2 regions of the Mycobacterium sp. G7A2 genome follow, and region 1 is predicted to be linked to the other one. Evidence: riboswitches for the same ligand, from Rfam matches in the RefSeq annotation. Region 1 holds a riboswitch; the other holds the start of a gene.

The links. A riboswitch is a leader RNA that binds a small molecule or an ion and turns the genes downstream of it on or off. The one in region 1 is predicted to bind thiamine pyrophosphate.
Region 2: another riboswitch for thiamine pyrophosphate. It lies ahead of ACEWX3_RS18840 (ECF transporter S component); the one in region 1 lies ahead of thiC (phosphomethylpyrimidine synthase ThiC).

Annotation. Positions count from the first base shown of each region.
Region 1 is NZ_CP169251.1:5,376,625-5,388,330, forward strand. Features, by position in the region: gene ACEWX3_RS25590 (glutamate--cysteine ligase) at 1-600, opposite strand, end outside; gene ACEWX3_RS25595 (superoxide dismutase family protein) at 578-1,282, opposite strand; gene ACEWX3_RS25600 (LytR C-terminal domain-containing protein) at 1,293-1,754, opposite strand; gene ACEWX3_RS25605 (DUF3263 domain-containing protein) at 1,786-2,094, opposite strand; gene ACEWX3_RS25610 (peptide deformylase) at 2,233-2,826, shown strand; gene ACEWX3_RS25615 (GNAT family N-acetyltransferase) at 2,830-3,738, shown strand; gene ACEWX3_RS25620 (exodeoxyribonuclease III) at 3,748-4,566, shown strand; gene ACEWX3_RS25625 (DUF222 domain-containing protein) at 4,915-6,720, shown strand; gene ACEWX3_RS25630 (hypothetical protein) at 6,728-7,108, shown strand; gene ACEWX3_RS25635 (MFS transporter) at 7,105-8,829, opposite strand; TPP riboswitch at 8,943-9,052, shown strand; gene thiC (phosphomethylpyrimidine synthase ThiC) at 9,041-10,633, shown strand; gene thiD (bifunctional hydroxymethylpyrimidine kinase/phosphomethylpyrimidine kinase) at 10,630-11,457, shown strand; gene ACEWX3_RS25650 (alpha/beta family hydrolase) at 11,457-11,706, shown strand, end outside.
Region 2 is NZ_CP169251.1:3,955,755-3,967,460, forward strand. Features, by position in the region: gene ACEWX3_RS18830 (MBL fold metallo-hydrolase) at 1-774, shown strand, start outside; gene ACEWX3_RS18835 (AAA family ATPase) at 786-1,343, shown strand; TPP riboswitch at 1,389-1,500, shown strand; gene ACEWX3_RS18840 (ECF transporter S component) at 1,489-2,172, shown strand; gene ACEWX3_RS18845 (ABC transporter ATP-binding protein) at 2,172-3,629, shown strand; gene ACEWX3_RS18850 (energy-coupling factor transporter transmembrane protein EcfT) at 3,626-4,399, shown strand; gene ACEWX3_RS18855 (HNH endonuclease family protein) at 4,465-5,172, opposite strand; gene recG (ATP-dependent DNA helicase RecG) at 5,169-7,457, opposite strand; gene ACEWX3_RS18865 (DAK2 domain-containing protein) at 7,459-9,102, opposite strand; gene rpmB (50S ribosomal protein L28) at 9,369-9,563, shown strand; gene ACEWX3_RS18875 (hypothetical protein) at 9,660-9,998, shown strand; gene ACEWX3_RS18880 (uracil-DNA glycosylase) at 10,004-10,681, opposite strand; gene ACEWX3_RS18885 (thiamine-phosphate kinase) at 10,693-11,667, opposite strand.

The DNA.
Region 1 (11,706 bases):
GGCCGTCGGCAGCTGCTGGAACATCATCGCCCGGTTGCTGGCGTACCCGGTGTCCTCACCCTCCCAGTACGGCGAGGAGGCCGACAGCGCCAGCAGATGCGGGTAGTACTTGAGCATCGAGGTGATGATCGGCATGACCTTGTGCTCCGAGGACACCCCGACATGGACGTGCACCCCCCAGATCAGCATCTGCCGGCCCCACCACTGGGTGCGCTTGATCAGCTCGGCGTAGCGGGGGGCGTCGGTGAGTTTCTGCGCCGACCACTTCGCGAACGGGTGGGTGCCGGCACAGAACAGTCCCATGCCGCGCTCGCGCACGATCTGGCGGACCGGCTGCAGTGTCGACGCCAGATCGGCCATCGCCTCCCCGGTGTTGTCGCAGATGCCGGTCACCACCTCGACGGTGTTGCGCAGCAACTCCTTGTGCACGTGCGGGTTCTCGCCCAGTTCGGCGATCACCGACGCCGCTTCGTTGCTCAGGTCGCGGGTGTCGGGGTCGACGAGCGCGAACTCCCACTCGACGCCGAGGGTCGGCCGGGGCGACCCGGCGAACTCGATGCGGGCACCGGCCCCGGGATCAGGACCCGGTGATGACGCCACAGGCCACCCGCGATCCGGCGTCGCCGGTCGCCAGCGTGTCCTGGTCCGGGCCCGGGGTTCCGTTGACCTGGGTGTACTTCTCCGGCGGGATGTTGCCGAAGTTGCTGGGCGACTCGTGGACCATCAACGCGGTCCCCTCGCTGCCGGTCAGGTCCTCCATCGTGAAGGCGTCGGTGGCCACCACGAGCATGGCCGAGCCGTCCTCTTTGACGAACAGGTTCGGCAGGTCGCCGCTGGCGGGGTAACTGCTGTGCCCGGGCACCTGCAGGTGACCGCCGGCCGACAGGAAGTCCCCCGGCTGTCCGCCCGTCGGCGGCGTGGAGTTCGCCTCACAGGCGCCGACCGAGTGGACGTGCAGGCCGTGGAAGCCGGGCTCCAGCTCGCTGCCCTCGCCGGCCTGCACGGTGATCGTCGCGTAGCCGTCGGAGAACTCGAACTCGGCGGTGGCCACCGTGGTGCCGTCGGGTGACTTGAGGTCAGCGGTGAGCATCTGCCCCGCTGCGGCGCCTCCGTGGGCGCCGCCGTGCTCCTCACCGGGACCCGCCGACGGCGACGGTGATCCCGTCCAGATCGCGGGTGTGGTGCCCGTGGTGTCCGAGGGCACTTGCCCGGGCGGGGCGCAGGCACTGAGCGCGAGCGCGGGCACTGCGAACAAGGTGGCGGCGGCGACGGTCCTGAGCATGCCCAAGAGCCTAACCGGTGACAGCCACCACAACGCCCGGTGGCTGCTCCAGAAGTTGAGGAACCCGGGGCGCGACGGGCGCCTCGAGCAATCTGCCGATCTCCTCGGCCGCCTGCTGTTCACCCGGGGTGTCACCGAAGAACACGGTGGTGACCGTCGTGTCCGGCAGCTCCAGGTTGCCGGTCTCGGTGACGTTCCAGTCGGCGTCGCGCAGCCGGGTGGCCGTCGCGTCGGCCGCGCCCTCGACGGTGCCGATGTTGAACACGCGCACCTCAGGGCGCTCCGGCTCGGCCGGGGCCGACGTCGTGGTGGCCGTCGTGGTCGTCGTTACGGCGGCGATCGACGAGTCGTCCCCGTCGTCGGACCCGCCTCCCATCGTCTGCAACGCGATGAGCAGGAATGCCACACCGAGGAACAACAGCACCATGATGATGGCGCGCAGGGGCAGGCCCGAGGAGTCTCGCTGGTTCATCGGCGCCTACTGTATCGACACCCGGTAGCGATCAGGTCACATCGAAGCCGAGGCGACGTGCCGCCCTGGCCTTCTGCCTGCTGGCGCGCAACCGCCGCAACCGTTTGACCAGCATCGGATCGGCCGCCAGGGCCTCGGGGCGGTCCACCAGAGCGTTGAGCACCTGGTAGTAGCGGGTCGCCGACATCGAGAACAGCTCCTTGATGGCGTCTTCCTTGGAGCCCGCGTACTTCCACCACTGCCGTTCGAAGGCCAGGATGTCGTGTTCGCGACGGGTCAAGCCGTCGGTGGGTTCGGTGTCGTCCCCGGAGTGCTCAGCCCGCGCAATCGCGCCGTCCATATTGCTAATGGGACCTTTCCGACAATCGAGAATGACATCCATGTGGTTTCGGCGAGTATTCAATCACGGGTTGGTCACGGAAGTCGTCACAAACCGCCGCGAGTCGGCGGCCGAACCGCCGCACTAAGCTTGCCGGTCATGGCCGTACGACCCATCTGCATCGTAGGAGATCCCGTCCTGCACACCGCGACCGAACCGGTGCCCGTCGCCGACGATGGTTCGCTGCCCGCCGAGATCGCGGATCTGATCCAAGACCTCTACGACACGATGGACGCCGCACACGGGGTCGGGCTGGCAGCCAACCAGATCGGAGTCGGCAAGCGACTGTTCGTCTACGACTGCGCCGACGCGCGGGGCAAGACCGTGCGCCGGCGCGGGGTGGTGATCAACCCGGTGCTGGAAACCTCCGAGGTGCCCGAGACGATGCCTGACCCCGAGGACGACGACGAGGGCTGCCTGTCGGTGCCCGGGGAATCGTTCCCGACCGGCCGCGCGTCGTGGGCGCGGGTGACCGGCCTGGACGCCGACGGCTCGGCGATCACCCTCGAGGGTGAGGATCTGTTCGCGCGGATGCTTCAGCACGAGACCGGCCACCTGGACGGCTTCCTCTACGTGGACCGGCTCATCGGCCGCAACGCCCGCAGCGCCAAGCGCGCGATCAAGTCCCACGGCTGGGGCGTACCGGGCTTGTCATGGATGCCCGGCGAGGACCCCGACCCGTTCGGCCACTGACCCGTGACAGACCTGCCCGAGGTCGGCACCCGAGTCAGCCTGCGGTACCGCCTGCGAGCGGGTGAGATACCGCCGCACTCCGACGTCGTGGGTCATCTGATCGACACCGGCGCGACGGTGCGGGTGCGCACCCGACGCGGAGAGGTCGTCGAGGTGGCGTCGGCCGACGTGCTGGCGGTGCGGGTCGTTCCGGAGATGCCTGTGCGCACGGGCGACATCCGCAATCTCGAACATGCGGCCGCGCTGGCGTGGCCGGGCACCGAGCATGCCTGGCTCGGCGATTGGCTGGCCCGGTTCGGACACGGAAGCACCCGGCGGGCCAATTCGGCTGTGCCGCTGCGCTTCACCTCGTACGCCGAGATCGCCGCAGTGGCCGACTGGTACAGCTCCCGAGGGGTGCCGGCGTTGATCTCGGCGCCCGACCGGCTGCTGCGGATTCCTCCGGGCGTGCCGACGGACGCCGAGAATCTGGTCATGGCAACCGATCTCGATGATCCCGCGCCGCCGCCAGCCGACCTCGTGGTGTCGTCGCGCCCTGACGACCGGTGGCGGCAGCTGTATCAACGCGACGTGCCCGTCGAGGTCCTGACCGCTGTCGTCGACGGTGAGGTCGCCTTCGCCGCGCTGGACGACGCCGCGGTGGGGCGCGGCGCGGTGACCGAGGCGCCGGACGGGACGCGATGGGCCGGCATCTCCGCGGTACACGTCTCCGAACACGCGCGGCGTCGCGGTCTGGCCCGCGCACTGTGCACCGGCCTGCTCGCGTGGGCCCGCGACCGCGGCGCCACCCGTGGTTACGTGCAGGTCGTCGCCGACAACACCGGCGCGCGAGCGTTGTACGAGTCGATGGGATTTCGCGAGCACCACCGCTCCCGCTATGTGCGTGCCGACGACCTGCTCGCCCACACGTAGGGTTGGCGCATGCGAGTGGCCACCTGGAACGTCAACTCCATCCGCGCTCGCGTCGACCGCGTCACCGACTGGCTGGCCCGCGCCGACGTCGATGTGCTGGCGATGCAGGAGACCAAGTGCTCCGACGACCAGTTCCCCACCATGCCGTTCGCCGCGCTGGGCTACGACGTGGTCCACTGCGGGTTCAATCAGTGGAACGGCGTGGCGATCGCCTCCAGGGTCGGCATCGACGACGTCGAGGTCGGCTTCCCCGGGCAACCGACCTGGAGCGACAAGCCCGAGAACGAGGCCGCCGCCGAGGCGCGGGCACTGGGTGCGACCTGCGCCGGCGTGCGAGTGTGGAGTCTGTACATCCCGAACGGTCGCACTGTCGACTCGCCCCACTATCGGTACAAGCTGGAATGGATTGCCGCCCTTCGTGAGACCGCAGCGTCGTGGTTGAGCGCCGACGCCGGTGCGCAGATCGCGTTGATGGGCGACTGGAACATCGCGCCCACCGACGAAGACGTCTGGGACATGGAGGTGTTTCGGGACAGCACCCACGTCACCGAACCCGAACGCACCGCGTTCACCGCGGTGATCGACGCCGGTTTCACCGACGTGGTGCGCCCGTACACGCCGGGTCCGGACGTGTTCACCTACTGGGACTACACGCAGCTGCGGTTCCCCAAGAACCGTGGTATGCGAATCGATTTCATCCTCGGCTCACCGGCGTTGGCCGACCGGGTCACCCATGGCGAGATCGTCCGCGACGAGCGCAAGACCGGGAAGAACAGGGTCGGGTCACCCAGTGACCATGCGCCGGTGCTGATCGAACTGGCCCCGTAGTCCGAGACTGAGGCTGTTCTCGGCTTGATGAGCCACTTGCGTTTTCCCCGTCGCGATCCCCATCCCGGTTGCGGCCGCCTCACTCGCGTTTCGGCCCCTCCTTGCCGGTGACCCCGATCGCGGCCCATTTCTCCTCATCGCAACGCGGTTCTGCCCCAATCTGCCGTGATTTCAGATGGCCGACGAGTTCTTCGCCGCCACGCCGCGTTCTCGCACCTACTCACGGTTGTCCCCAATAGCAGGCCATTTCAGATGGCGTTATCCCCAATCGCGTTTTCATCCCCAGCGTGGGCGGCGGACGGTCGATCCGCGGGTGCGCGGTCGCTCTGCGTCGATAAAATCGCACACATGTTCGATGGTTCGCTTCCTGGTCCGGCCGCTCTGGCCGAGGTCTCCGATGGCGAGTTGATCGAGGCGATCACCGGCTGGGCGGGCGCCGCGGCCGCAGCCCAGGCCCGACTGTTGGCCGCGGTCGCCGAACGGCGCCGCCGCGCCGAGACCACCGCCGACGCTGATCCGGTACGGGCGCGCTGGGCGTGTGACCCCGTCGACGAGGCCGCCGCCCAGATCGGGTGCGCACTGACCGTCTCCCACGGCCGCGCCGTGGCGCTGATGGACACCGCGGTCACCCTGCGTGACCATCTGCCCCGCCTCAACGCCCGCTTCCTGGCCGGCCAGGTCAGCGAGCGCGTGGTCGCGCGCATCGTGTGGCTGTGCGCCCTGGTCGTCGACGAACAGGTATGGGCCCAACTCGACGAACAGTTCGCCACCGCGGCCAGCACCTGGGGGACGCTGTCCGGCGACAAACTCGACACCGCGATCACCGTGTGGATCCACACCCTCGACCCCGACGCCGTCCGGCGCGCGGCCACCGCCCACCGCGGCCGCGATGTCCGCATCGGCGGCCGCGATCAAGCCGCGGGCACCACCAGCGTGTGGGGCCGGATCAACTCCCTCGACGCCGCGATCGCCGCGGCCCGCCTCAAAGCCATGGTCAACAGCGTGTGCGGCGAGGATCCGCGCACCACCGCCCAAAAACGCGCCGACGCGTTCGGCGCGGTGTTCGCCGGAGCGTTCCATCTGAGCTGCCTGTGCGGTAAACCCGACTGCCCGGTCGCCGCCGTCCCCGACGCCCGCGCCACCAGCGTCGTCGTCCACGTCGTCGCCGACCACAGCTCCCTCACCGCCACCCCCGACCCCGCCCTGCACGGCAACGCCGACACCCCCGACACCGACGCTGCCGCTGAGGCGGACGCAGCACTCGGACCTGAACCCGTCCCCGGACCGGACACTGAACCTGCGCGCGCCCCCGAGCCCGCGCACAGTGCTCAACCGTCCACCGCGAACCTGCAACCCACACCCCCCACCGCGGAGCACACCGCCCCCGAGCCGCAGCCGCAGGCCGCCCCGCAGCCAGCCCCCGCCGCCCCGGCCCGTCCGGCGGTGATCCTGGGGCTGCGCGGCGCAGTGCTACCCCCCGCGGTGCTGGCCGAAGTCCTCACCCGCGGCGCCGCAGTTCGTACAGTGGCCGACCCCCGCGCCCTGCCGGTCACCCCCGGCTACCGGCCCACCACCGCCCACGACCAATTCGTACGCTGCCGCGACCTGACCTGCCGCATACCCGGCTGCGACCGCCCCGCCCTCGACACCGACCTCGACCACAGCAACCCCTGGCCCGCCGGACCCACCCACCCCAGCAACCTCAACGGCAAATGCCGCCTGCACCACCTGCTCAAAACATTCTGGGAAGGCTGGACCGAACAGCAACAACCCGACGGCACCCTGCACCTCAGCACCCCCACCGGACACACCTACACCACACGACCGTTCTCGGCGCTGCTGTTCCCCACCTGGACCACCACCACAGACCCACCCCCACCACGACAACCCACCCGCCCCACACCGCCCCGCCACCACCCGGGACGGACACGGAAGATGCCCACCCGCCAACGCACCCGCGCCGACAACCGCGCCGCCTACATCACCGCCGCCCGCCAACACAACGCGCTCCAAGCCGAACTCGACCGCGCCGCCGAACAAGCAGCCGCCGACAAACGCCGCAACATCCGCCGCAGAACGGCCGCCGCCATCGACGCCATGAAGCAATCCCTCAACCCGCCATCCGATTACGGCGACGACCCACCACCGTTCTAGGAGAAACGTGAAAATCCTTGTAGCCACTGGACATACGCAGGGTACGAATCCCGGCGACTACCACTACTGCGTCGAGCGTGAGTTGGTGTGGATCCAGGAGCCCTGCGACCGGGACCGGCTGGACCCCGGTGGCCCCTGCGGGTGTGGACGCGGGTTCGCCGGTGCCGCTTCCCATCGGGCGACGACCACCGCGATGGTCGTGGAAACCGAAATGACCCGCGAAGACGTGGTATTGGCCTTCGACACCAGCCTCGGCGACGGCGGATGGCCTCGGTCATGGGCCGAGGACGTCGCGGACGACAACCTGGAGATCGCCGCCCAGTTACCCGTCGGGGCGATCATCACCCGCCGACTCGACGACTTCTTCCTGCGCGGCGCGTTGTTCTAGTCGGCCGTGACATCTTCGGCGTACCGGCCCGGGTTGAACAGCGACGCGACCATGCCGATCACCATCATCACCGCAGCGGCGATGAACACCACAGTCAAGCCGGCATGGAAGGGTTCGATGATCAAGTGAGGGAAGAACGTCTGTCCGGTCAGTTCTTCGGCATTGACACCGGGTTGCTGCAACGCGTGATAGGGCTCGAGCACCTCGGCGATCGGGTTGTAACCCAGGAACGCCGCGAAGAGGCTCCCCACCGGGGGCAGGTCGGCGACCTGTTGCGCCACCGACGCCGACACCCCCTGCTCCTGCAGGCCGCTGCTGAGTGCACCGGGCAGCGTGTTGGCCAGTCCGACGATCATCAGCGAGAAGAAGATCCCGATCGACAGGGACGATCCCGCGTTGAAGAAGGTCGCGCGCACCCCGGACGCCGCTCCGCGCTCGGCGGCCGGCACGCTGGACATGATGGCCGCCGTGTTGGGTGCAGTGAAGATGCCACCACCCACCCCGTTGAGGAAGATGAGCAGCGCGAACACCCGGTAATCGAAGTCGACCGGGATCATCACCAACGCGATGAACGACACCGCCATCAGGGCCATGCCACCCACCGTCAGCGGTCGGGCGCCGTAACGGTCCGACAATGCCCCGGCGATCGGCCCCGCCAGCAGGAAACCGACCGTGATCGGCAACATGTAGATCGCGGCCCACAGCGGTGTGGACTCGAAGTCGTAGCCGCGCAACGGCAGCCAGATTCCCTGCAGCCAGATGATCAACATGAACTGCAGACCGCCGCGGCCGACCGACGACATCAGACCAGCGAGATTCCCCATGCCGAACGCGGTCGACCGGAACAGCCGGATGTTCACCATCGGCTGCGCCACCTTGAGCTCCACCACGCAGAACGCGACGAGCAGTACCAGGCCGGCCACGATCGATCCGAGCACCGCCGGATTGGTCCAGCCCGTGGTCGACTGCCCGTAGGGCTGGATGCCGTAGGTGATGCCGATCAACAGCACGGTCAACCCGACGCCGAACGTGAGTGTGCCCGCCCAGTCCAGCCGTCCCGGTGTCCGCTGCCCTATCTCGCGCAGCGATCGCATGCTCCAGATCGTGCCTGCCAATCCGATCGGGACACCGACCCAGAAGATCGCCTGCCAGTGCCATTCAGCCAGTGCGCCCCCGATCAGCAAGCCGAGGAACGACCCGGCGACGGCGGTCACCATGTTGACCCCGAGCGCCATCCCGCGCTGGTTCGCCGGGAACGCGTCGGTGAGAATCGCCGACGAGGAGGCCATCAGCATGGCGCCACCGACACCCTGGACGACGCGCCAGACGATCAGCCAGACAGCACCGGCGCCCAGGTGGAACGGGTCGAACGACAGCGCGATCGCCGCGACCGTGAAGACGGCGAATCCGATGTTGTAGATGCGCACCCGCCCGAACATGTCGCCCAGCCGGCCGAACGGCACCACCAGCACGGCGGTGGCGACCAGGTAGCCCATCAGCATCCACAGCAGATAGCTGATGTTGCCCGGGGACAACGGATTGAGGTCGATACCGCGGAAGATCGCCGGAAGTGAGATCAACACGATCGACGCGTTCACCGCCGCCAACAGCGTGCCGAGCGTGGTGTTGGACAAGGCCACCCACTTGTAGCGGGGGTGGTCCAGATCGAAGCGGCTACCCGCCCGTGTCGTCTTGTCCGCCGGTTCGATCTCAGTCGACATCAGTCACCTCGCCCATAGAAAACATATATTAGCTATGCAAATCATCTGGGCGCAATTCGTGCCCGCTGCCCGGTTCCCCCGCCGTGCGGTCGTGCGCTAGCGTGGAACTCGCCAATCGCAAACGCGGGAGCGTGCACCGAGTGCGCTGAGAGGACGGGTGGGCCCGTCGACCGTACGAACCTGACCGGGTAATGCCGGCGTAGGGAGAATCATGACCGACTTTGTCGACTCCGCAGTCCGTCCGACCGTCACCACCGGCCCGATTCAGGGCAGTTCCAAGGTCTACCGGGACGTCGCCGGCGCCCGGGTCCCGTTTCGCCGGGTCCACCTGACCAACTCCGAGCATCTCGACCTCTACGACACCTCCGGGCCGTACACCGACGCCGACGCCGTCATCGATCTGGACGCCGGTCTGACCCGTCGGCCGGTGACGCGCGACCGCGGCACCCAGCTGCAGCGTGCCCGGGCCGGCGAGATCACCGCCGAGATGGCCTTCATTGCCGAGCGCGAAGGGGTGTCCGCCGAACTGGTTCGCGACGAGGTGGCCCGCGGGCGCGCGGTGATCCCGGCCAACCACAACCACCCCGAGGCGGAGCCGATGATCATCGGCAAGGCGTTCTCGGTGAAAGTCAATGCCAATATCGGCAATTCGGCGGTGACGTCGTCGATCGCCGAAGAAGTCGAGAAGATGGTGTGGGCCACCCGCTGGGGTGCCGACACGATCATGGACCTGTCCACCGGCCGCGACATCCACCTGACCCGCGAGTGGATTCTGCGCAACTCGCCGGTTCCCGTCGGCACGGTGCCGATCTACCAGGCTCTCGAGAAGACCAACGGCGATCCGGTCGAGATGACCTGGGAACTGTACCGCGACACGGTGATCGAACAGTGCGAGCAGGGCGTCGACTACATGACCGTGCACGCCGGCGTCCTACTGCGCCACATCCCGCTGACCGTGGACCGCGTCACCGGTATCGTCTCCCGCGGCGGGTCGATCATGGCCGCCTGGTGCCTGGCACATCACCAGGAGTCGTTCCTCTACACGCATTTCGAGGAACTCTGCGAGATCCTGGCCCGCTACGACGTGACCTTCTCCCTCGGTGACGGCCTGCGTCCCGGCTCGATCGCCGACGCCAACGACGCCGCGCAGTTCGCCGAGCTGGAAACCCTGGGCGAGTTGACCAAGATCGCCAAATCCCATGGCGTGCAGGTGATGATCGAGGGACCCGGCCACGTCCCGATGCACAAGATCGCCGAGAACGTCCGGCTCGAGGAGGAGCTGTGCGAGGAGGCGCCGTTCTACACCCTCGGGCCGCTGACCACCGACATCGCACCGGCCTACGATCACATCACCTCGGCCATCGGGGCCGCGATGATCGCCCAGGCCGGTACCGCGATGCTGTGCTACGTCACACCCAAGGAACACCTCGGCCTGCCCAACCGCAAGGACGTCAAAGACGGGGTGATCGCCTACAAGATCGCCGCCCATGCGGCCGATCTCGCGAAGGGGCACCCGCGGGCGCAGGAACGGGACGACGCGCTGTCCACCGCACGGTTCGAGTTCCGCTGGGAGGATCAGTTCAACCTCTCGCTGGACCCCGACACGGCACGCGAGTTCCACGACGAGACCCTGCCGGCGACGCCCGCGAAGACCGCGCACTTCTGCTCGATGTGCGGACCGAAGTTCTGCTCGATGCGGATCAGCCACGACGTGCGCGAGGCCTACGAGAAGGGGATGGCCGAGAAGTCCCGGGAGTTCGCCGAGCACGGCAACCGCGTGTATCTACCGGTGACGCCGGCATGACGTACCTGCCGCTCACCCCGCCGGGGCAGACCCCGCGCCGTGTGATGACGATCGCGGGCTCGGACTCCGGTGGCGGCGCCGGCATCCAGGCCGACATGCGCACCTTCGCCATGCTGGGCATGCACGGTCTCGTCGCGGTCACCGCGGTGACAGTTCAGAACTCACTGGGCGTCAAGGGCTTTCACGAGGTGCCGCTCGATGTCATCGCCGGCCAGATCGAGGTCGTGGCCGGCGACATCGGCGTGCAGGCCGCCAAGACCGGCATGCTGGCCTCCTCGGAGATCATCGACACCGTCGCCACCACCTGGCGCAGCGCCGCACCGGATGTCCCGCTGGTCGTCGACCCGGTGTGCGCGTCGATGCACGGCGACCCGCTGCTGCATCCCAGTGCGCTGAGAGCGCTGAAGGACACGCTGTTCCCGCTCGCGACGGTGGTGACCCCCAACCTCGACGAGGTCCGGCTGCTCACCGGCATCGACGTCGTCGACGCCGCCACCCAGTGCGAGGCGGCCCGTGCGCTGCATGCGCTGGGACCACGGTGGGCGCTGGTCAAGGGCGGGCACCTGCGGTCGTCGGCGCACAGCCCAGACCTGCTGTTCGACGGTACCGACTTCGTCGAGTACGAGGCCGAACGCATCGACACCGGTGACGACCACGGCGCCGGGGACACCCTGGCGGCCGCGATCGCCAGCGCGTTGGCCCACGGCTACGAGGTGCCCGAGGCGGTCGGCTTCGGGAAGCGCTGGGTCACCGAATGCCTCAGGGCGGCATACCCATTGGGGCAAGGCCACGGTCCCGTGTCGGCGTTGTTCCGGCTCGGCTGATGGACGACATCGCCGGGGTGGTGCACCGGCCCGACGGGAAGCCGCAAGGTGTGGTCGCGCTGACCCACGGCGCCGGCGGGAGCCGGGAAGCACCTCTGCTGCAAGCACTCTGCGAAGAATGGGCCCGCCGCGGCTGGGTCGCGGTGCGCTACAACCTGCCGTATCGGCGTCGCCGCCCCAAGGGGCCACCGTCGGGTTCGTCGGCCGCCGATCTCGCCGGCATCGTCGAAGCGGTCGCCGCGGTCCGCA
Region 2 (11,706 bases), 1.4 Mb from region 1:
GGCGACAGCTCGACCATCGGCGACGAGCGGCAGAACAATCCGGCCCTGACCAACGACGAGCAGACCTATGTCGACCAACTGCTGGCCGGTCTGGGCGCGTATCCGGCCTACTACGCGCACATGGGCGTCATCAACACCGAAGGTCCTGCTCCCGTCGACCTGTCCCTGCCCGAACCGGTGGACCCGGCAGAGCTGCGCCGCCGCATCGATTCCGGCGAATGGGTGGTCGACCTGCGCAGCCGCACCGCCTTCGCGGCCGGCCATCTCGCCGGAACCTTCGGCTTCGAGTTGTCCACACAGTTCGCGACGTATCTCGGCTGGCTGTACCGCTGGGGTGCCCCGATGACCCTGGTCGGTGAGGATCGCGACCAGATTCTCTCGGCGAGAAGGGAACTGGCCCGCATCGGAGTCGACAACGTCACCGGTTCCGCCGCCGGTGACATCTCCGCGCTGGCCGGCGGTGAAGCACTGCAGAGCTATCGAGTGGCCGCGTTCGACGACCTCGCGGGCGCGCTGGACCGCGACGAGGTGACCGTTCTCGACGTGCGCCAGACGACTGAATTCGACGGCGGCCACATCCGCGGCGCGCTCAACATCCCGCTGCACGAGCTGCTCGCCCGCCGCGACGAGGTGCCGGCCGGTGAAGTCTGGGTGCACTGCGGTTCCGGCTACCGGGCCTCCATCGCCTGCTCGCTCATCGAACGCGCGGATCGCGCGGTCGTGCTCATCGACGACGCCTTCGACAAGGCCCCCGAGTCCGCCCTGGTGTCCTAGGGTTCGCGGACGTGACCCCCGACGATCTGGTCGTCAGCCTCGTCGCCGCCGACGCGACGACCGTGCTGATCGACGGACGGTCGGGCGCGGGAAAGTCGACGCTGGCCGACCACCTGCAGCGGCGGTGGTCGGCCAGTTCGGTCGTCCGCCTCGACGACATCTACCCGGGCTGGGACGGGCTGGCGTGGGCGGTCGAGCACGTCGGCACCCGACTACTCGCACCCCGCGCACACGGTCACCCGGGACGATGGCGCCAGTGGGACTGGGCCACCGGCGCCCCCGGACCCTGGCACACGGTCGAGCCCGGCACCCGACTCATCGTGGAGGGGGTCGGCGCGCTGTCCGCCGCGCATCGCGAGCTGGCCGATCTCGGCATCTGGGTGACCGCCCCCGACGAGGTGCGCCGCCGTCGCGCCCTGCACCGCGACGGCGACACCTACCGCCCGCACTGGGACCGCTGGGCGGCTCAGGAGGAGCAGTTCATCAGCGAGTTCGCGCCCCAGGCGGCCGCCGACGTCACCGCGGTCGAGACCGTCGCCGGGTGGTCCTGGAGCTTTCACCGGCGGTGACCGATGCCCGGCGTGGCGCCATCTTCGCGCTCTGCAGTAGCTTGGGAGGTTCCACACGGGAGTGCACACCGAGTGCGCTGAGAGGACGGCTGACGGCCGTCGACCGTACGAACCTGACCGGGTAATGCCGGCGTAGGGAGATGTGATGGATCAGCCCCACCCTGACGGCACCGGGTCTTTTCACGGCACCGGGTCCTTTCATGGCACCGGGTCTTTTCATGGCACCGGGTCGTTTCACGGCACCGGGTCGTTGCGCTGGCGCGTGGTCGACATCGTGGTGGCCAGCGTGCTCGCCGTCGCGGCCGGATTGGTGTTCGTCATCTGGAACGTCGCGCACAGCCCGATCACCGCGCCGCTGAACGCACTGCTGCCCGGCCTGCAAGCGCTCGCCGGTGGCGGGTGGCTGTTCGCCGGTGTGCTCACGGCACTGGTCATCCGCAAGCCAGGCGCAGCACTGTACGGCGAAGTCGTCGCGGCCACCGTGTCGGCGTTGGTCGGCAACCAGTGGGGCGTGCTGACCATCGAATCGGGGCTCGTGCAGGGCCTCGGCGCCGAACTCGTGTTCGCCGTGTTTCTGTACCGGCGGTGGAACCTGCCCGTCGCGATCCTCGCCGGCGCGCTGGCCGGGGTCGCGTTGGCCGTCAACGACCTGATCCTCTGGTACCCGGGGGCCGCCACCGCGTTCGCGGTCATCTACACGGCATCAGCGGTGGTCTCCGGCGCCGTCATCGCCGGGGTCCTGTCCTGGTTCGTCGTCAGAGGCCTGGCCAGGACCGGCGCCCTGAGCCGCTTCGAGTCCGGGCGGGCGTTCGCGCGTTCCGCCACCTGATGCCCTCCGCGGCGTCCACCCGCGTCGGCGCCCGCGTGACGGCGCAGCACTGGGGTTGGCAGCACGCCGGGCAGAACACTTGGGCGGTCAGCGAACTCGACCTCGACATCGAGGCCGGCCAACGGGTCCTGGTGTTGGGGCCGTCCGGCTCCGGAAAGTCCACTCTGCTGCTGGGCCTTGCCGGGCTGCTGGGTGGCGCCGACGAGGGACACGAGACGGGTCGTCTCCTCGTCGACGGATCTCGTCCCGCCGATCGACGCGGGCTCATCGGAATGGTGCTGCAGGACCCGGATTCGCAGGTGATCCTGTCGCGGGTAGGCGACGACGTGGCCTTCGGTATGGAGAACTTCGGGGTGCCACGCGCAGCGATCTGGCCGCGCGTCGACACCGCCCTTCGCTCCGTGGGTCTGAATCTTCCTGTATCGCAAGACACCTCCACTCTGTCGGGCGGTCAGAAGCAGCGCCTGGCACTCGCCGGGGTGCTGGCGATGAATCCGGGCCTGATCCTGCTCGACGAGCCCACCGCGAATCTGGACTCCGAAGGGGTCCTCGAGGTCCGTGATGCGGTGACCGCGGCCGCCGACGCCAGCGGCGCCACCGTGGTCGTGGTGGAACACCGCACCCAGACCTGGCTGCCCGTCGTCGACCGCGTCGTCGTCCTGGGCCCGAACGGTCAGGTGGTTGCCGACGGCCCGCCGGAGCCGACCATCGCGCGCCAGCGCGAACACCTGCTGCAGTCCGGGATCTGGGTGCCCGGAGCTCCCCCGCCGCGGATCTTCCGGCACCGTCCGGCGGCCGACGACCCCCTGCTGAGCGCCACCGACCTCTCAGTCGGCTACCCCACCGCCCCGGTTCGCGCGGGCCTGGACTTCCAGATCCGCAGGGGCCGGGTGGTGGCCGTGACCGGGCGTAACGGCAGCGGGAAATCGACGCTGGCGCTGACCCTGGGCGGCTTGTTGCCGCCGCAGGGCGGCCGGCTCCGCGCGCAGGCGCAGTTCGCCCCCTCACCCAGACGTGTGGAACCCATCGGCTGGCGCTCCAAGGAGTTGCTCACCCGCATCGCCACCGTCTTTCAGGACCCCGAACACCAGTTCCTCACCGGCAGCGTGCGCGACGAGATACTGCTCGGACCGAAAGCGCTGCGCCACAACAGCACCGAGGCCGCCGCCCGGGCCGACGAGCTGCTCGACCGGCTGCGCCTGAGCCACCTCGCGCATCGCAATCCCTACACCCTCTCGGGCGGCGAGAAGCGCCGCCTGTCCGTGGCCACCGTCCTGGTCACCCGGCCGGCGTTGATCGTCCTCGACGAGCCCACCTTCGGCCAGGATCGACGCACCTGGGTCGAGCTCGTCGCGTTGCTGTCCGAAATCGCCGACGGCGGAACCGCGGTCGTCGCCGCCACCCACGATGACGAGTTCGTCGAACTGCTCGCCGACGACCGGGTGGAGCTGCAGTGACATCGCTGGATGCCGGAACCCGTCCGGTCCTCAATCCTGTCGCGACGTTGCTGACGGCAGCGGTGATCGCCGTGGCGTTGGTGCTCAGCGTCGACTGGGTGTCGGCACTGACCGCTCTGATGCTGGAGATCCCACTGTTTCTCGCGCTCAGAATCCGCCTGCGCACCGTCGTGGTCCGCGGCGCCGTGGTCACCGTCGCGGCCGCGTTGACCGCGCTGACAAACCTGCTCTACGGGGAGCCGAGCGGCACCGTGCACTGGCACTTGCTGTTGATCAACGTCAGCGACGGCTCCATCGAGCTTGCGGGCGCGATGTTCCTGCGGGTGCTTGCCATCGCCCTGCCGTCGGTGTTGTTGTTCGTCGATGTCAGCCCGACCCAACTCGCCGACGGGTTGGGGCAGGTGCTGAAACTCCCCGCCCGCTTCGTCATCGGAGCGCTGGCGGGGCTGCGCATGGTCGGCCTGCTGCGCCAGGACTGGCAGTATCTCGGTTACGCCCGCCGGGCTCGCGGGGTCGCCGACACCAACCGAATTCGGCGCGTCTTCGGACAGGCGTTCGCCCTGCTGGTTTTCGCGCTGCGCCGCGGTTCCAAACTGGCAACCGCCATGGAGGCCCGCGGATTCGGCGCCCACCCGACCAGAACCTGGGCACGGCCGTCGTTGTTCGGCTGGCGCGAAGCGGCCCTGATCGCCTATGGCACTGTCATTGCGGCCACGGCCATCGCGGTCGCGGTGGCCGCGGGCACCTGGCAGTTCATCGGTGGACGATGACGGTTGGGTCGCCCGCATTGTCGCGGCGGTGCCGGGTTGCTGAGATGCCGGCGATATTCACGGCCTCACGCTGCGGGGCAGGTCTGCGCAGCCTCCTGCAGCACCGGCGCCGACGCGGCGTCCACCGGTAGGTCGTACCCCCGTAACACCGCGATGAATTGCATCGCGTACTGGCAGTGGAATGCCTCGTTGGGCGGCATCCACAGCGCGGGCTGCTTGTCGCCCTTGTCCTGGTTGGCATCACCGGCGACGGCGATGAGGTTCGCGGGATCGTTGGCGAAACGCACCCGCATCTCGTCCGTCCAGTTCCGCGCCCCGAGATCCCACGCCAGCGCCAGCGGCACCAGATGATCGATCTGCACCTCGGCCCCGGTCTGTTCACCACGGGTGAAGGCGACTGTGGAGTTGGTGTAGGGATCGCGCAGCACCCCGGTGGCCACCGCCGTCGGGCAACGTGAGATCGCCACATATGTCTTGTCGATCAGGTCACGGTCGAGGATGTCGTTGCGGGTGTCGCACCCGTTGAAGCCTCCGGGGGCGGTGGTTTCATCGGTCCACGCCTCTCCGAACGCGTCGCGCCGGTAGTCGTATCCCCGTACCCGCTCGGGGATCTCGGCGACACCGGCGAGGACATCGACGCCGGGGGCGACGGTGGGGACGTCGGCCTGAGCGATCAACTCCGAGGGCTGCCGGGAATCGTCGACGACCTGGACGGCGACGAACACGGCCAGGGCCACCGCAACCGCCAGCCACAGGATCTGCCTGCGACTCAAGATTTGTCCAGATAATCGAGGCGGTCGGTATCGGTGAACGACGCCGACAGGAACGCCATCCCGGCGTCACCGGGGTTGAAGTCGTAGACCGCTTCACACAAGTCCCGGGCATCCTCGATGATCTCGCGGTGGTCGGACAGCGACAGGAATCGCAACGTGATCGGACGGCCGTGTTGACTCAAGCCCAGCACATCACCCTCACTGCGCTCCTGCAGGTCGAGTTCGGCGAGTTTGAACCCGTCCTGAGTGCCGGCCACCGCCGTCAGACGCCTGCCCGCTTTCGAACCCTCGGGCAGGTTGCTCACCAGCAGACACAAGCTGGGGTGCTGGCCGCGCCCGATCCGGCCCCGCAGCTGATGCAGCTGGCTGATCCCGAACCGATCGGCGTCCATCACGACCATCACGGTGGCGTTCGGCACGTCGACGCCGACTTCGATGACCGTGGTGCACACCAGCACGTCGATCTCGCCGGCCCGGAACGCGGCCATCACGGCGTCCTTTTCGTCGCTGGGCAATCGCCCATGCATCAGGCCCAACCGGAGACCGGCCAGCGGCCCCTGATGCAGCACGGCGAAGAGGTCCACCACGGCGATCGGTGGTGGACCCTGTTCCTTCTCGTCGTCTTTCTTGTCGTTCTTGGCCTTCTTGGCGCTCTTGGTGCCCTTGTCGGCATTGGCGGGCTTGTCGTCGGCGGCGGTGTCGTTCTCGTCGATGCGCGAGGCAACCACGTACGCCTGCCGTCCGGCGCGGACTTCCTCGGCGATCCGCGCCCACGCCCGACTCAGCCAGGCGGGCTTCTGCTGGGCGAAGATCGTGTTGGTGGTGATCGGCTGGCGGCCCCGCGGCAGCTCCCGCAGCGTGGAGGTCTCCAGGTCGCCGTAGACGGTGAGCGCCACGGTGCGGGGAATCGGTGTCGCGGTCATCACCAGCAGGTGCGGGGTGATGCCCTCGGGAGCCTTGGCGCGCAATCGGTCCCGCTGCTCGACACCGAAACGGTGCTGCTCGTCGACCACCACCATGCCGAGGCGGTGGAATTCGACGGTGTCCTGCAGCAGGGCGTGCGTACCGATGACGATGCCCGCCTGCCCGGAGGCCACCTCGTCGCGCACCTCACGCTTCTGCTGCGCCGTCATCGATCCCGTCAACAACGCCACCCGGGTGGCGCACTCGGCTCCCCCGAGCTGACCGGCCATCCCCAGCGCACCGAGCATGGTGCGGATCGACAGGGCATGCTGGGCGGCAAGAACTTCCGTCGGCGCCAGCAGCGCACACTGATAGCCCGCGTCGACGAGCTGAAGCATCGCCAACACCGAGACGATCGTCTTTCCCGAACCGACCTCACCCTGCAGCATCCGGTTCATCGGCCGTGCCGCTGCGAGCTCGGTGGAGATCACCTCGAGAACTTCCCGCTGGCCCGCGGTCAGCTCGAACGGCAACTGGCCCGTCATGGCCGCCACCAATCCGTCCGTACGCACAGGCGCCTGCGGCGCGGACGCACCGAGCTCACTGTTGCGCCGAACCACCAGGCCCCACTGCAGCCCGACCGCCTCGTCGTGGGTGAGCCGCTCGATGGCGCGGTCGCGGCAAGCCTCGGTCTCGGCGACGTGGATGGCTCGCAGCGCCTCGTCCTCCGACATCAAAGCGTGTTCGCGCACATAGGTTTTCGGCAATGACTCCGGGATGGGGTCCAACACGTCGAGCGCTTGACGCACGCAGGCGTAGATCTCCCAGGTCTGCATCTTGGCACTCGCCGGGTAGATCGGGAAGAACTCCTTCTCGAACTCGGCGAGGAGGTCGTCTCCGGAAGCCCCCGTCGCCGTGGCCACGGACGTCAGCGCCTTGGTACCTATGTTCCTTCGGCCTGCGGTGCCGAGCACCATGAACGCGGGGTGTGTCAGTTGCATCGTCCCGCGGTAGTAGCCGACCTCACCCGAGAGCATGACGCGGGCGCCGGCGACGAGCGTCTTCTTCAGATACCGCGGGTTGAAGAACGTCGCGGTGACCTTCGGGCGCCGCTGCCCCAGCGTGACGACCAGAAAATCCCGCTTGGGAGTCCGATTGGTCCATTTGGTTTCGGCGCTGGTGATGGTGTCGACGAACGTGACGTGTTCGCCCTCGGCGAGGTCGAGGGCCTCCCCCTCACCGCGGGTCGTCATCGCGTCGCTGTACTTGCGTGGGAAGTACCGGATCAGCTCGCCGACCGTCCGGATCCCGAAGTACTCGTCGAGTTGATCGGCGGCCTTCTTGCCGAGCACGAAATCGAGGCGGTCGTCCAGTGTGGCCATCTCACTCCACCCCGATCAGCAGCGCGTCGCCGAGATGGCCGGTGTGGAACGTGACCATCTCCGTGCCCGGATGGTGTTCACGGACATGCGCGGTCAGTGCTGCGCCGACGTCCTCGTCGACATCGTGACCGGTGAGCACGGTGACCAGCTCACCACCCGCGGCCAGCAGCACGTCGATCAGCCCCGCGCCGGCGGCGACGAGGCCGTCGCCGACGATGACCACCTCGTCACCGGCGATCCCCAGCCCGTCACCGGGCCGGCAGGTGCCCGCCCACGTCAACGCCTCCTCGGCGGCCAGCCGCACCGATCCGTGCCGGGCGCCCCCAGCGGCCCGGGCCATCGTGAACCCGTCGTCGACCAACCGGCGTTCGGGATCGTGCACGGCCAGCGCGGCCAGGCCCTGCACCATCGACGCCGCGGGAATCGGGGCCATGTCGATGCCCCAGTCGGCCGCGACGGCCCAGCCCGCCAGCAGCTCCTCGGCGGCGACGTAGCCGTTGGGCAACACCATCACCTGCGCCGCGCCGGTGTTGACCAGTGCGTGGAGCAGCTGATGGGCGCTGATGGGGACGTCGGGCTCCACTCTCAGCGTCTGCGCGCCCTCGGTACGGAACAGGCTCTCGGCCCCGTCGCCGTCGACGACCGCCAGCACCGCGCGCTCGCGCGTCCAGCTGCCTGACGGATGCCGGTCACCACCCCCGCTCAACGCGGTGATCTGGATACGGCTGGGAGTGCCGACCTCGATGGCCGCCTCGACGGCCGCGCCGGCATCGTCGGCGTGCACATGCACCGAATAGCGGCCCGGCGTTCCGGCTCGCAATCCGGAAGCCGCGATCGCGACGGAGTCACCGAGCTCGTCCAGACGCACCCGCAGCTTCTCGATGCCGTCGGCGTCACAGTCGGCGAGCAGGTACATGACCTCGAACTGCGGTGACGCCGGGGCGGCCGGTGCCACAGCGGCCGCGGCCGGGGAGGGCAGGTAGGCAGGGCGTGGGGGCGCATGACCGGTCAACGTCCTGCTCAGCGCGTCGAGCAGGACGAGCAACCCGCGGCCGCCGGCGTCCACCACGCCCGCGGCGGCCAGCACCTCGAGTTGGGTCGGGGTTCGCTCCAGGGCGGACGCCGCCGCCCGCCCCGCTTCGGCGACCACTTCGGCCAGCACCGCGCCCGTTCCCGCCGCGACCTCGGCCGCCGAGGCGGCCTCCTGCAGCACCGACACGATGGTGCCCGCGACGAGCTGGCCCATCGAGGTCACCGCAAGGCCGACGGCGTGCCGGAACGCCGCTGCCAACAAGGCCCCGTCGATGTCGGACAGTCCTCCGCCCCGGTCCGCGGCCGCTTCGGCGCTCACGTCGGCCAGACCGCGCAGGATCTGCGACAGGATCACCCCTGAGTTGCCCCGGGCTCCGCGCAACGCCCCGTCGGCGAGCCGGGCCGCCACCGTGGAGGCGTCGTCGGCCTCGGAGTGGGCGTCGGCCTGCGCCCATGCGGCGCGCATCGTGAACAGCATGTTGGTGCCGGTGTCGGCGTCGGCCACGGGGAAGACATTGAGCCGGTTGATCTCATCGGTGTGGCTGATCAGGTCGGCGACCGCGTTGTGCGCCCACGCCCGCAGGGCGGATGCGTCGAGCAGTCCCGCCGACATCGCCACCTCCAGACACCTGCGGCTCCCGCGACCCAGCCCCGCGCTGACGCCGTGGGCGCCAGCCTAGCCAGTGCCGCGGACAGCGCCGCGTGCTGCCGTTGAGGAGCTGTGAATGGAGGGGGCGCCGCTGTGGATGGCGACGGTGCGGCCGCTTTTTTGGTGATCACTGCACCGGTCGGTATTCTGGTCGGGTTGTCGGGTCGAGCCGCGGTCAGCTGCGGCCCCAGGACCCAGACCCCACGTACTGATATCGAGGAGTTCTACTTATGGCTGCCGTGTGCGAGATCTGCGGGAAGGGCCCCGGCTTCGGCAAGTCGGTGTCACACTCCCATCGCCGGACCAGCCGCCGGTGGGATCCGAACATCCAGTCCGTGCGCGCCGTGACGCGCCCCGGCGGCAACAAGCAGCGTGTCAACGTCTGCACCTCCTGCCTCAAGGCCGGCAAGGTCAGCCGGGGCTGAGCGCGTTCCCGCCGGTGTGACGTCCGCTCGTTTACCGGCGGTTCCTGCGGGTAACGCATTTCCTTGAGGCGGGGCACTCGGCCCTGCCGGATGGGAATGAGCACGCAGATGTTGCACGCCGGAATCTCTCGCCACGCTCTGATCGCTGTCTCCGGGGCTCTCGCCGCGGGATGGTTGTTGGCGGCATGCGGTGATGACTCAGCCAACGACAGCACGACGACCACCGAGACGACGGAAACCACGTCCGAGACGACCGAGGGTGAGAACACCATCGAGGTTCCCTCGCCGGACGTCGACGTGCCGTCACCGACCATGCCGTCGGTCGACGTGCCGTCCCCGGACATGCCGTCAGTGGATGTGCCGTCACCGGACATGCCGTCGGTCGACGTGCCGTCACCGGAGATGCCTGAGGTGACTCCGTCGCCGGTGCCCTGATCTCGTCAGGGCAACCGCCAGTCCACCGGGTCGGCGCCCATCTTCTCCAGTAATTCGTTCGCACGGCTGAACGGCTTGGATCCGAAGAAGCCGCGCGAAGCGGACAACGGTGACGGATGCGCCGACTCGATGGACGCGGTGTCCCCCAGCATCGGCTTCAGCGTGGCCGCGTCACGCCCCCACAGCACTGCCACCAACGGCTGACGCCGTGCCACCAAGGCCCTGATGGCGCATTCGGTGACGGCCTCCCAGCCTTTACCCCGGTGCGACGCCGGTTCGCCCGGACGCACTGTCAGCACCCTGTTGAGCAACATCACACCTTGGTGCGACCAGGGTGTCAGGTCACCGGAGGTGGGCGCGGGGTGTCCGAGGTCAGCGCAATATTCGGTGAAGATGTTGGCCAAGCTGCGTGGCAACGGCCGAACGTCGGGCGCCACCGAGAAACTCAACCCGACGGCGTGACCCGGCGTCGGATAGGGGTCCTGGCCGACGATCAGCACCCGCACCTGGTCCAACGGAAAGGTGAGGGCCCGCAAGATGTTCGGGCCGGTCGGCAGATAGCGATGTCCTGCGGCCAGTTCGGCGCGCAGGAATTCGCCCATCGCCGCCACCTGGGCTTGGACCGGTTGCAGGGCGTCGGCCCAGGACTGATCGATCAACTCGGTAAGTGGGCGTGCCGTCACGACAGGCCAACCTAGTCGACCCGGAACGACTCCCAGCCCGCGGTGCCGTGCCACGCGACACCGTCGACGGTGACCCGTGGCTGCGAACCCGTGTGATCCCGCACGCGACCGATGCGCCGCCAGCCGGGGGGCGGATCCGCGGGGAAGGTCGCGACCAGCGCGTGGTCTTCGCCGCCGCCCAGCACCCACTGCCGGACATCGGCGTCGACCACCGCGCCCGCCGCGGCGACAGCGTCGAGGTCGGCAGCGAGCAGGTCCAGCGAGATGTCGACGGAAACCTCGGATGCGGAGGCGATGTGCCCGAGGTCGGCCAGTAAACCGTCGGAGACGTCGGTCATCGACGTCGCACCCGCGCGCGCGGCGACCTCGCCTTGCCCGTACGGCGGTTGCGGCACGAGGTGCCGTCGGCGCAGTTCGTCGAACTGTTCGATTCCGTTGCGCCACAATTCGTATCCGGCGTGCGAGCGGCCCGGCTCCCCGATAAGCGCGATGACGTCCCCGGGACGGGCGCCATTGCGCCGCACCGGAGCCCGTCCGCCGAGATCGCCCAGCGCCGTCACCGACACCACCCACTGCGGGCCGGACACCAGGTCACCGCCGACAATGCCGGCACCCAACAGATCCGCTTCGTGCCACATGCCGTCGGCCACGTCGACCGCATGCGCGGTGAGCGTGTGTCCCGGCGCGGCGAAGCCGACGACGAATGCGGTTGCGCGCCCGCCCATCGCCTCGATGTCGGCCGCGTTCTGGGCGATGGCCTTGCGACCGACGTCGTGGGGCGACGACCAATCCAGGCGGAAATGGCGGTCCTCGACGAGCATGTCGGTGCTCACCACGGTGCGTCCGTCCGGGCAGGCGATGACTGCAGCGTCGTCACCGGGTCCGAGCGGAACCCATGGCGGCTGGCGACGACCCGCCACCAACCGGTCGATGACGGCGAACTCACCCGACTCCGCCAGCGTCGCGCCGGGACCATCGCCGGTCATCTGTGGATTCCTCTCGTCGCCCGCGCACTGCCGCGTGCC